DNA from 3 places in the Streptomyces sp. NPDC093984 genome. Region 1 is predicted to be linked to each of the others. Evidence: riboswitches for the same ligand, from Rfam matches in the RefSeq annotation. Region 1 holds a riboswitch; each other region holds the start of a gene.
The links. A riboswitch is a leader RNA that binds a small molecule or an ion and turns the genes downstream of it on or off. The one in region 1 is predicted to bind thiamine pyrophosphate.
Positions count from the first base shown of each region.

Region 2: linked by a shared signal. The riboswitch ahead of thiC (phosphomethylpyrimidine synthase ThiC) and the one ahead of ACIRC0_RS02830 (purine-cytosine permease family protein) in region 1 are both predicted to bind thiamine pyrophosphate.
Region 3: linked by a shared signal. The riboswitch ahead of ACIRC0_RS29550 (thiamine ABC transporter substrate binding subunit) and the one ahead of ACIRC0_RS02830 (purine-cytosine permease family protein) in region 1 are both predicted to bind thiamine pyrophosphate.

Region 1 covers NZ_JBIWIM010000001.1:600,418-603,665, forward strand. The annotation lists gene ACIRC0_RS02825 (jacalin-like lectin) at 1-1,208, shown strand, start outside; TPP riboswitch at 1,300-1,394, shown strand; gene ACIRC0_RS02830 (purine-cytosine permease family protein) at 1,386-2,804, shown strand; gene thiD (bifunctional hydroxymethylpyrimidine kinase/phosphomethylpyrimidine kinase) at 2,801-3,248, shown strand, end outside.
Region 2 covers NZ_JBIWIM010000004.1:579,626-582,873, reverse strand. The annotation lists gene thiC (phosphomethylpyrimidine synthase ThiC) at 77-1,861, opposite strand; TPP riboswitch at 1,854-2,010, opposite strand; gene ACIRC0_RS18635 (YibE/F family protein) at 2,082-3,248, shown strand, end outside.
Region 3 covers NZ_JBIWIM010000010.1:38,367-41,614, forward strand. The annotation lists gene ACIRC0_RS29545 (ABC transporter permease) at 1-166, opposite strand, end outside; gene ACIRC0_RS29550 (thiamine ABC transporter substrate binding subunit) at 142-1,182, opposite strand; TPP riboswitch at 1,310-1,415, opposite strand; gene rlmN (23S rRNA (adenine(2503)-C(2))-methyltransferase RlmN) at 1,448-2,554, opposite strand; gene ACIRC0_RS29560 (hypothetical protein) at 2,680-2,997, opposite strand; gene ACIRC0_RS29565 (DUF6416 domain-containing protein) at 3,195-3,248, shown strand, end outside.

The sequences.
Region 1 (3,248 bases):
GTCTCCCCGAGGGCATCTCCAGCGCCCCGACACCGCGCCAGTCGAGCACCACGACGATCGGCTCACGCCTCGGCCCGTACGACATCGTCCAGGTCCAGGAGGACTTCAACTACCACGCGTACCTGTACGCCGCGGACTCCCACCCGTACCGCACGCCCACCAGCGGCGGCGCCGGCGTCGGCAGCGGACTCAACACGCTGTCCGGTATCCCGTACGACACAGACGACTTCGAGCGCGTGCACTGGAACTCGTGCCAGTACGACTCGGGGGACTGCCTCACCCCCAAGGGCTTCACGTTCATGCGGGAGCGCCTGGCCGAGGGCGTCTACGTCGACTTCTACAACCTGCACACCAACGCCGGGACGAACGACGGCGATCTGGCCTCGCGCGCGGACAACCTCAACCAGCTGACGGACTTCATCAAGACCCACTCCGCGGGCAACGCCGTCGTCGTCATGGGCGACACCAACACCCGCTACACGCGCTCGGGTGACACGATCGCCGAGTTCGCCGCTGCGAACGGCCTCACCGACGCCTGGGTCAAGCTGGTGCGCGGCGGCACCCCGCCCGCCAAGGGCAGCGACCCGCTGCTCTGCGACGAGAACGCGGTCACCAACAGCTGCGAGGTCGTCGACAAGATCCTCTACCGGGGCAGCAAACTCGTCTCGCTCAACGCCACCGCGTACAACAACGAGCACGCCAAGTTCCTCACCGACGACGGCAAGATGCTCTCCGACCACGACCCGATCACCGCGACGTTCAGCTGGACGCGCAACTCCGCCTTCCAGCTCAGCGACCAGTTCGGCGGGCCGCACGGCGACTACTACGACGACATCGACAGCGTCCCGGCCGGCGCCCGGGCGACCGGCATCTCGCTGCGCAGCGGCTCCCGTGTCGACCAGGTCGGCGTGACGCTGGCGGGCGGCACCACGCTCGTGCACGGCGGCACCGGCGGCACGGCATCCTCGCTGACCCTGGGGAGCGACGAGTACGTGACAAGCGCGCAGCTCTGTGAGGGCCGGTACGACGGCCGCACGAGGATCTTCTCCGCGAAGTTCACGACCAACCTCGGCCGCAGCCTGGCGGGCGGTACCACCACGTCCGACTGCGTGACCCGCACGGCGCCCTCCGGCTGGCAGATCGCGGGGTTCCACGGGCGCTCCGGTGACGAGGTCGACAAGATCGGCTTCATCTACACCCGGCGCTGACGCGCCACCAAGACCTCGTGAGGGCCGCTGACCGACCCGGCAGCGGCCCTCACGTATGGCCGATTCCCGTCCTCGGGTTAGTCTTGCCGCCGTACCGGACACGGGGTGCCCCATCTGCGGGCTGAGATCACACCCGTCGAACCTGAACCAGTTCGTACTGGCGGAGGGATGTCTTTCATGCCATCGGCGCATGTCTCGGGCGGGCTGCCCACAGGCGGCCGGAGCACCGTCTTCGACGGGCGGATGCCCACCGCTCCCGGCGACCTCAGGGTCGAGGGCCACGGCATCGAGCCGGTCCCCGAGACGAATCGTTACGGCGGGGCGGGCCGGCTGTTCACCGTGTGGTTCGCCCCCAATCTGACCATGACGGGCGTGTTCACCGGGACCATCGGCATCGCGCTCGGCCTGGACTTCACCACCGCACTCGCCGCCGTCGTCCTCGGCACGGTGCTGGGCGCGGTGCCCACCGCCTATCTGAGCACCTGGGGCAGCCGCACCGGAGCCGGCCAGCTGCCGCTCGCCCGGCTGGCGTTCGGGCGCGCGGTGGTGCTGCCCGGGGTGCTGCAGTGGCTGTCCTCGATCGCCTGGGACGCGCTGATCGGGCTGTTCGGCGGCGATGCGCTGGCGCGGCTCGCCGGCTGGCCGTTCTGGCTGGGCGTCCTGGTGGTGATGCTCGCCCAAGGACCCCTGGGGGTCCTCGGCTACGAGGCGATCCACCGGCTGCAACTCGTCATGACGTTCGTGCTGGCCGCCGCCTTCGCACTGATCGCCCTGCGCATGGCGGGCAGCGTGCACCCCGCCTGGACGGGCACCGCGCACGGCGCGGACCGGGTGGGCGCCTTCGTGCTGACCAGCACCATCGCGCTCAGCCTGTCGCTGTCCTGGGCGCCGTACGCCAGCGACTTCAGCCGCTATCTGCCGCGCGGCACCTCACGGTCCCGGATGTTCTGGTGCACGCTGCTCGGTCTCGTGGTGTCCTTCGTGGCCGTGCAGGTCCTCGGGCTGTGGGGCGCGTCGGTGCTGACCGACCAGACGGCCGCGGGCGTGGACCATGTGCTGGGCGGGGGCGCGGCCGGTGCCTTCGGGCTGCTGGCCGTGGCGCTGGCGGCGCTCGCCAGCAATGCGATGAACGACTACAGCGGCTCCTTGGCACTGCAGACCGTCGGGGTGCGCCTGCCGCGTCCGCTGGCCGCCGCCCTCGCCGTGGTGCTCGGCTTTCCGCTGGTGCTGTGGATGCACGCGGCGAACACCACCGCCCGCTTCCAGAACGTGCTGCTGTTCGTGAGCTACTGGATCCCCGGGTTCGTGGCGATCGTCGTCGTCGACTGGCTCGCACGGCGCGGCGCCGCGGTCGACCTCGCCGCCTGGACCGCCCGGCCGCGCTCCGTGTGGCCGCCGCTGCTGGCGTTCGTCGGCGCCTTCGCCGCGGCGGTGCCGTTCATGGACACCGGCCTGTACGTGGGCCCGGCCGCCCACGCGCTGCACGGCGCCGACGTCTCCTACTACGTGGCGTTCCTGGTCGCCCTCGCGCTGTACGCCCCGCTGCGCCTCCGGGAGGAGAGCCGCGTGCGCGTCCGAGAGGAGGGCCGCGCATGACCGCGCCGCCCCGTGTCCTGACCATCGCCGGCTCCGACTCCGGCGGCGGCGCCGGGATCCAGGCCGACCTGAAGACCATGCTGGCGCTCGGCGCCCACGGGATGAGCGTGATCACCGCGGTCACGGCGCAGAACTCCGTGGGGGTGCAGGGGGCGTGGGAGCTGCCCGTGGAGGCGGTGCGCGCCCAGTACCGCAGCGTCGTCGACGACATCGGCGTGCAGGCGGTCAAGACGGGCATGCTCGCCTCGCCCGCGCTGGTCCAGGCGGTGGCCGACCTGCTCACGGACGTGCCGGCACCGGTCGTCGTGGACCCGGTGAGCGTCTCCAAGCACGGCGACCGGCTGCTCGCCGACGACGCCCTGGACGCCGTACGGACCAGGTTGCTGCCGCTCGCCACGGTGGCCACGCCGAACCTGGACGAGGTCGCGGAGCTGACCGGCATCA
Region 2 (3,248 bases), on a different contig from region 1:
TGCGAGGGCGAGGACAAGACGCTGCCCCGCAACAGCCTCTGTGGCGTCCCGGGTCAGCGCCCCGCTCGGCCCCGTGTCAGTCGGCGATCGGCAGGTACACCCTGTTCCCCGCCTCCGCGAACTCCTTCGACTTCTGGGCCATGCCCTCCTCGATCTCCTCCCGGCTACCGCCATGTTCGCGGCGGATGTCCTGGGAGATCTTCATCGAGCAGAACTTCGGACCGCACATCGAGCAGAAGTGGGCCGTCTTGGCCGGCTCCGCCGGGAGGGTCTCGTCGTGGAAGTCGCGGGCCGTGTCCGGGTCGAGGGCCAGGTTGAACTGGTCCTCCCAGCGGAACTCGAAGCGCGCGTCGGACAGCGCGTCGTCCCACGCCTGCGCACCCGGATGCCCCTTGGCGAGGTCGGCCGCATGGGCGGCGATCTTGTAGGTGATCACACCGGCCTTGACGTCGTCGCGGTTGGGCAGGCCCAAGTGCTCCTTGGGGGTGACGTAGCAGAGCATGGCCGTGCCCCACCAGGCGATCATCGCGGCGCCGATGCCGGAGGTGATGTGGTCGTACGCAGGCGCGATGTCCGTCGTCAGCGGCCCGAGCGTGTAGAACGGAGCTTCGTCGCAGATCTCCTGCTGAAGGTCGATGTTCTCCTTGATCTTGTGCATCGGGACGTGTCCCGGGCCCTCGATCATGGTCTGTACGTTGAAACGCCTGGCGATGCGGCCGAGTTCCCCGAGCGTGCGCAGTTCCGCGAACTGTGCCTCGTCGTTGGCGTCCGCGATGGAGCCGGGCCTGAGGCCGTCGCCCAGCGAGTACGTGACGTCGTAGGCCGCGAGGATTTCGCACAATTCTTCGAAATTCTCATACAGGAACGACTCCTTGTGGTGGGCGAGGCACCACGCCGCCATGATCGAACCGCCACGCGAGACGATGCCGGTCTTGCGGTTCGCGGTCAGCGGTACGTACGGCAGACGCACCCCCGCGTGCACCGTCATGTAGTCCACGCCCTGCTCGGCCTGCTCGATGACCGTGTCCTTGTAGATCTCCCAGGTCAGTTCCTCGGCCTTCCCGTCGACCTTCTCGAGGGCCTGATAGAGCGGCACCGTGCCGATCGGCACGGGGGAGTTGCGCAGCACCCACTCGCGCGTGGTGTGAATGTTGCGGCCGGTGGACAGGTCCATGACCGTGTCGGCGCCCCAGCGGGTCGCCCAGGTCATCTTCTCGACCTCCTCCTCGATGGAGGAGGTCACGGCGGAGTTGCCGATGTTGGCGTTGACCTTCACCAGGAACCGCTTGCCGATGATCATCGGCTCGATCTCGGGGTGGTTGACGTTGGCCGGGAGGACCGCACGGCCTGCCGCGATCTCCTCGCGTACCACCTCCGGGGACACGTTCTCCCGGAGGGCGACGAACTCCATCTCCGGTGTGATCTCCCCGCGGCGTGCGTACGCCAGTTGCGTCACCGCCTTGCCGTCGCGGCTGCGGCGCGGCTGACGCGGCCGCCCCGGGAACACCGCGTCGAGGTTGCGCAGTCCGCCCCGCGGCGAGGTGTGCTTGATGCCGTCGTCCTCGGGGCGGACGGGACGGCCCGCGTACTCCTCGGTGTCGCCGCGGGCGGTGATCCAGTTCTCCCGCAACGGGGTCAGACCCCTGCGGACGTCGGTCTGGACGAGTGGATCGGTGTACGGGCCGGAGGTGTCGTACAGCGTGACCGACTGCCCGTTGGTGAGGTGCACCCGACGGACCGGCACCCTCAGGTCGGGGCGTGAGCCCTCGATGTATGCCTTGTGCCAGCCGATGGACTGTCCGGCCTCCTGGGACTGTTCGCCTTGAACGGAGGCAGGCGTGCGTACGTCCTTGTTGGTCATGAGACCTACTCCCTACGCCGGCATTACCCGGTAACAGGTTCAGCGGTCGACGCAGCGGTTTCCGCCCGCCGATGTTCCACGTGAAACATCGCGTCTGCGGAGGTCAGCGCCCTCTCAGCCCGGTGCTCCGAGCTCCCGCGTGTGCAAAGGTCCCCCCACGCTAGCGTCTCTTTGCGCGAGCTGAACAGTGGGCCTCACGCCTTCTTGCGATGATGCCTCGGTGACCACGACACAGCATCCGCCCCCGTACCCGCCGCCCGACCCGCCTCATGGCCACGGCCACGGCCACGACCCGGGCGACGCACATGGCCATGGACCGAGCGGCGAGCACGGGCAGGGAGCGCCCGGCGGGCACGGACCGAGTGGGCACGGCCACTCGCACAGCCACAGCCATGGCCCGGCGGCCCCCGTGTCGCGGCACCTGCGCAGAGTGATCGCCGCGATCCTCATCCCCTTCACGGCAGCCGTGGTGGTCGGTCTCGTCGTGCTGTGGCCCGGCGGGGTGCCGTCGCACAAGCGCACCGGCGTGGGATTCGACCGGCAGACCCAGCAGGCCACGGTCACCAGGGTGGTGGAGGTGGACTGCAAGTCCGTGAACGCCTCGGGTGACACCCCGACCGGCGACACCTCCACGGCCGAGGGCTCCTCGGCCCAGCAGCAGTCGACCGGCACGTGCAAGAAGGCGACGGTGCGCGTCGACACGGGCAAGGACCAGGGCCGGACGTTCACGGAGATCGTCCAGCCCGACCAGTCACGGCAGTTGCATCAGGGCGAGAAGGTCGTTGTCGCGTACGAACCGTCCGCCCCCAGGGACCTGCAGTACTCGGTGGCGGATGTGAACCGCAAGCTCCCCATGGCCCTGCTGGCCGGCATCTTCGCCATCGCCGTGGTGGTCGTGGGCCGGATGCGCGGCGTGATGGCGCTCATCGCCCTGGCCGTCAGCTTCCTGGTGCTGAGCCTGTTCATCCTGCCGGCGATCCTGCAGGGCTCGAACCCGCTGCTCGTGGCCGTGGTCGGGTCCAGTGCCATCATGCTGATCGCCCTCTACATGTGCCACGGGCTCTCGGCACGCACCTCGGTGGCGGTGCTCGGCACGCTCATCTCCCTGTCCCTGATCGGTGTGCTGGGCTCCCTGTTCATCGGCTGGGCAGCGCTGACCGGCAACACCGACGACAACACCGGCCTGATCCACGGCCTGTACCCGGGTATCGACATGAGCGGCCTGCTGCTGGCAGGCGTGATCATCGGCTCGCTCGGCGTCCTCGACGATGTGACGGTGACGCAGACGTCGGCGGTCTGGGAGCTCCACGAAGCGAACCCGTCGATGGGCTGGCGTGGTCTGTACCGTGCGGGTATCCGCATCGGCCGCGACCACATCGCGTCGGTC
Region 3 (3,248 bases), on a different contig from region 1:
CCCGCCCGAGCCGCCAGGCCCCGTCCGTCTTCAGACCGCGCGCGACGATCGCGGCGACGGGGTAGGCGAAGAAGACCGCGAAGAACGCGACGGGCGGGGCCATCAGCCCGAGCCGCGCCGCGTTCCCCCGCCTGCGTGGGGTCACTTCAGTACGAGCGACGTCCACGCCTTGACCCACTGGTCACGGTTCGCGGCGATCTTCGTGGGGGCCATGGTCTCGGGATCCTTGGCCGCGGGCCCGTACTCGGTGAACTCCGCGGGCACCTTCGCTCCCTCGACCACCGGGTAGACGAACATGTTGAGCGGCATGTCCTCCTGGAACCTCCTGCTGATCAGGAAGTCGAGGAACGCCTTGCCGCCCTTGGTGTTGTGCGCGCCTGTCAGCAGACCGGCGAACTCGATCTGGCGGAAGCAGGTGCCGGTGGCGACGCCGGTCGGCGCGGTCTTGGGCCGGGGGTCGGCGTAGACGACCTCGGCGGGCGGCGAGGAGGCGTAGGAGACGACGAGCGGCCGGTCGCCCTTGGCCTTCTTGCCGCCGGCGGAGCCGGAGAACTCCTCGTTGTAGGCCTGCTCCCAGCCGTCGACCACCTTCACACCGTTGGCCTTGAGCTTCCTCCAGTAGTCCGGCCAGCCGCCGTCGCCGTACTTCGCGGCGGTGCCGAGCAGGAAGCCGAGACCGGGCGAGGACGTGGAGGCGTTCTCGGTGACGAGGAGGTTCTTGTACTCGGGCTTGACGAGGTCGTCGAAGGACGCCGGCGGGGTCAGCTTGTGGTCGGCGAAGTACTTCTTGTCGTAGTTGACGCAGATGTCGCCGTAGTCGATGGGCGTGACCCGGTGCTTGTCCGCGTCCAGCTGGTACTGGGTGCCGACCTGGTCGAGGCCCTTGGCCTCGTACGGCTGGAACAGGCCGTTGTCCAGCGCCCTGGACAGCAGCGTGTTGTCGACGCCGAAGAAGACGTCGCCCTGCGGGTTGTCCTTGGTGAGGATCGCCTTGTTGACGGCCTGGCCCGCGTCGCCGTCCTTGAGGACCTTGACGGTGTAGCCGGACTCCTTCTCGAACGCCGCGATGACGCTCTTGGAGGCGGCCCACGAGTCATGGCTGACGAGGGTCACGGTCTTGGAGCCGCCGCTGCCGTTCCCACTTCCGGAACCGGACGATCCGCACGCGGACAGCGTGACCATGCCCAGTCCGACGGCCACGGCCGCCCACTGCTTACCGGTGATGCTCAACTGGATTCCTCCTGGGGGTGACCAGGAAGAGACGCGGCCCTGCCCCGGACCTCGGAGGGTCCCGGGCAGGGCGCAACAGCTCGAGTGAAGACCGAACTCCCTACCCAGAATGACCTGGGCGAGGTTCAGAGGGTCTGCGGTCGCTACCGCACTCTCAGCGCTGTGGCGCTCCCCTGTCGGAATATGAAGATGTACGTACTGACTGACGGCTCTCAGACTACCGCTCGGTCGCGGCGAGCTGACCGCACGCCCCGTCGATCTCCTGACCCCGGGTGTCCCGGATCGTCACCGGCACACCGTGGGCGGCGATCGCCTCGACGAACGCCTTCTCGTCCTCGGGGCGGGAGGCGGTCCACTTCGAGCCGGGCGTCGGGTTCAGCGGGATCAGGTTGACGTGCACGGGCTTGCCCTTGAGCAGCCGGCCCAGCAGGTCACCGCGCCACGCCTGGTCGTTGATGTCCCGGATGAGGGCGTACTCGATGGACAGCCGGCGTCCGGACTTCTCGACGTAGTCGAACCCGGCGTCGAGGACCTCGCGCACCTTCCACCGCGTGTTGACGGGGACGAGGGTGTCGCGCAGCTCGTCGTCCGGGGCGTGCAGGGAGACGGCGAGACGGCACTTGAAGCCCTCGTCGGCGAATCGGTGGATGGCCGGCACCAGTCCGACGGTGGAGACGGTGATGCCGCGCTGCGAGAGGCCGAGCCCGTCCGGCGCGGGATCGGTAAGGGCCCGAATCGCACCCACGACGCGCTTGTAGTTGGCGAGGGGCTCGCCCATGCCCATGAAGACGATGTTGGACAGCCGCGCCGGGCCGCCGGGGATCTCGCCGTCGCGCAGCGCCCGCATGCCGTCCACGATCTGGTGCACGATCTCGGCGGTCGACAGGTTGCGGTCCAGGCCCGCCTGGCCGGTGGCGCAGAACGGGCAGTTCATGCCGCAACCCGCCTGCGAGCTGATGCACATGGTGACCCGGTCCGGGTAGCGCATGAGCACGGACTCGACGAGCGTGCCGTCGAACAGCCGCCACAGCGTCTTACGGGTGGTCCCCTGGTCCGTCGCCAGATGCCGGACGACCGTCATCAGCTCCGGGAGCAGCGCCTCCTGGAGCTTGCCACGGGAGGGCGCGGGGATGTCGGTCCACTGCTCCGGGTCGTGCGCGAACCGCGCGAAGTAGTGCTGCGAGAGCTGCTTGGCGCGGAACGGCTTCTCACCGACCGCGGCGACCGCCTCCTTGCGCTCGGCGGGCGAGAGGTCGGCGAGATGCCGCGGCGGCGTCTTGGCACCGCGCGGCGCGACGAAAGTGAGTTCTCCGGGCTTAGGCATGGCCTCACCAGTGTCGCAGATCCAATTGGGTGACCTGCGGCTGTCGCTCGCTACGACTGTCGTTAGTAGTCGTCACCGGTCGCCGCTGAGCGGCCTCGGACGGCCCAGGGACGGCCCAGCGAAGATCACTCGTCGGCTGCCACCCACTCATCGAGCCGGACCTTGACCTGGTAGTTGTGGGCGGCGTGCCAGAGGACCTCCCCGCTGACGAAGGCCCCGAGGGCCGGGAGGTCCGTCCCGTGCGGCATGGCCGTGATCTCCGCCAGCGCTATGGCGTTCGCCACGCCGTCTATACGTATGAAGACCCCGAAGCGCTGCCGACCGATGACCTCGCCGGTGATCCGGGTTCCTACAGGCAGGGCCGAGACGGTTACCGCCCAGCTCGACTGGACCGCCTCAGCGGCCGGCGCTTCAGAGCCCGTGGGCCAGTCATACTCATCCATCGGTAGATCATGACGCCCTGGGACCGGTGCTTAGAAGGCGCTTTGTGGCTGCGTCCCGACCTCCTCTTGACCTGTCCCTCTTCCCCAGCTGAGCCGCTTGCCGGTAGAACTTCGACACGGATTCGATACGTAGTGTCCTGGCGGATCTGTACGGTGCGAACGACACACACCCTAGGGACGAACTGTTAGGGGCGGGCATGACGGAGTATCTGTCTGAGGTTGATCCGCGATGGGCTGAGCACTCTGGCGAA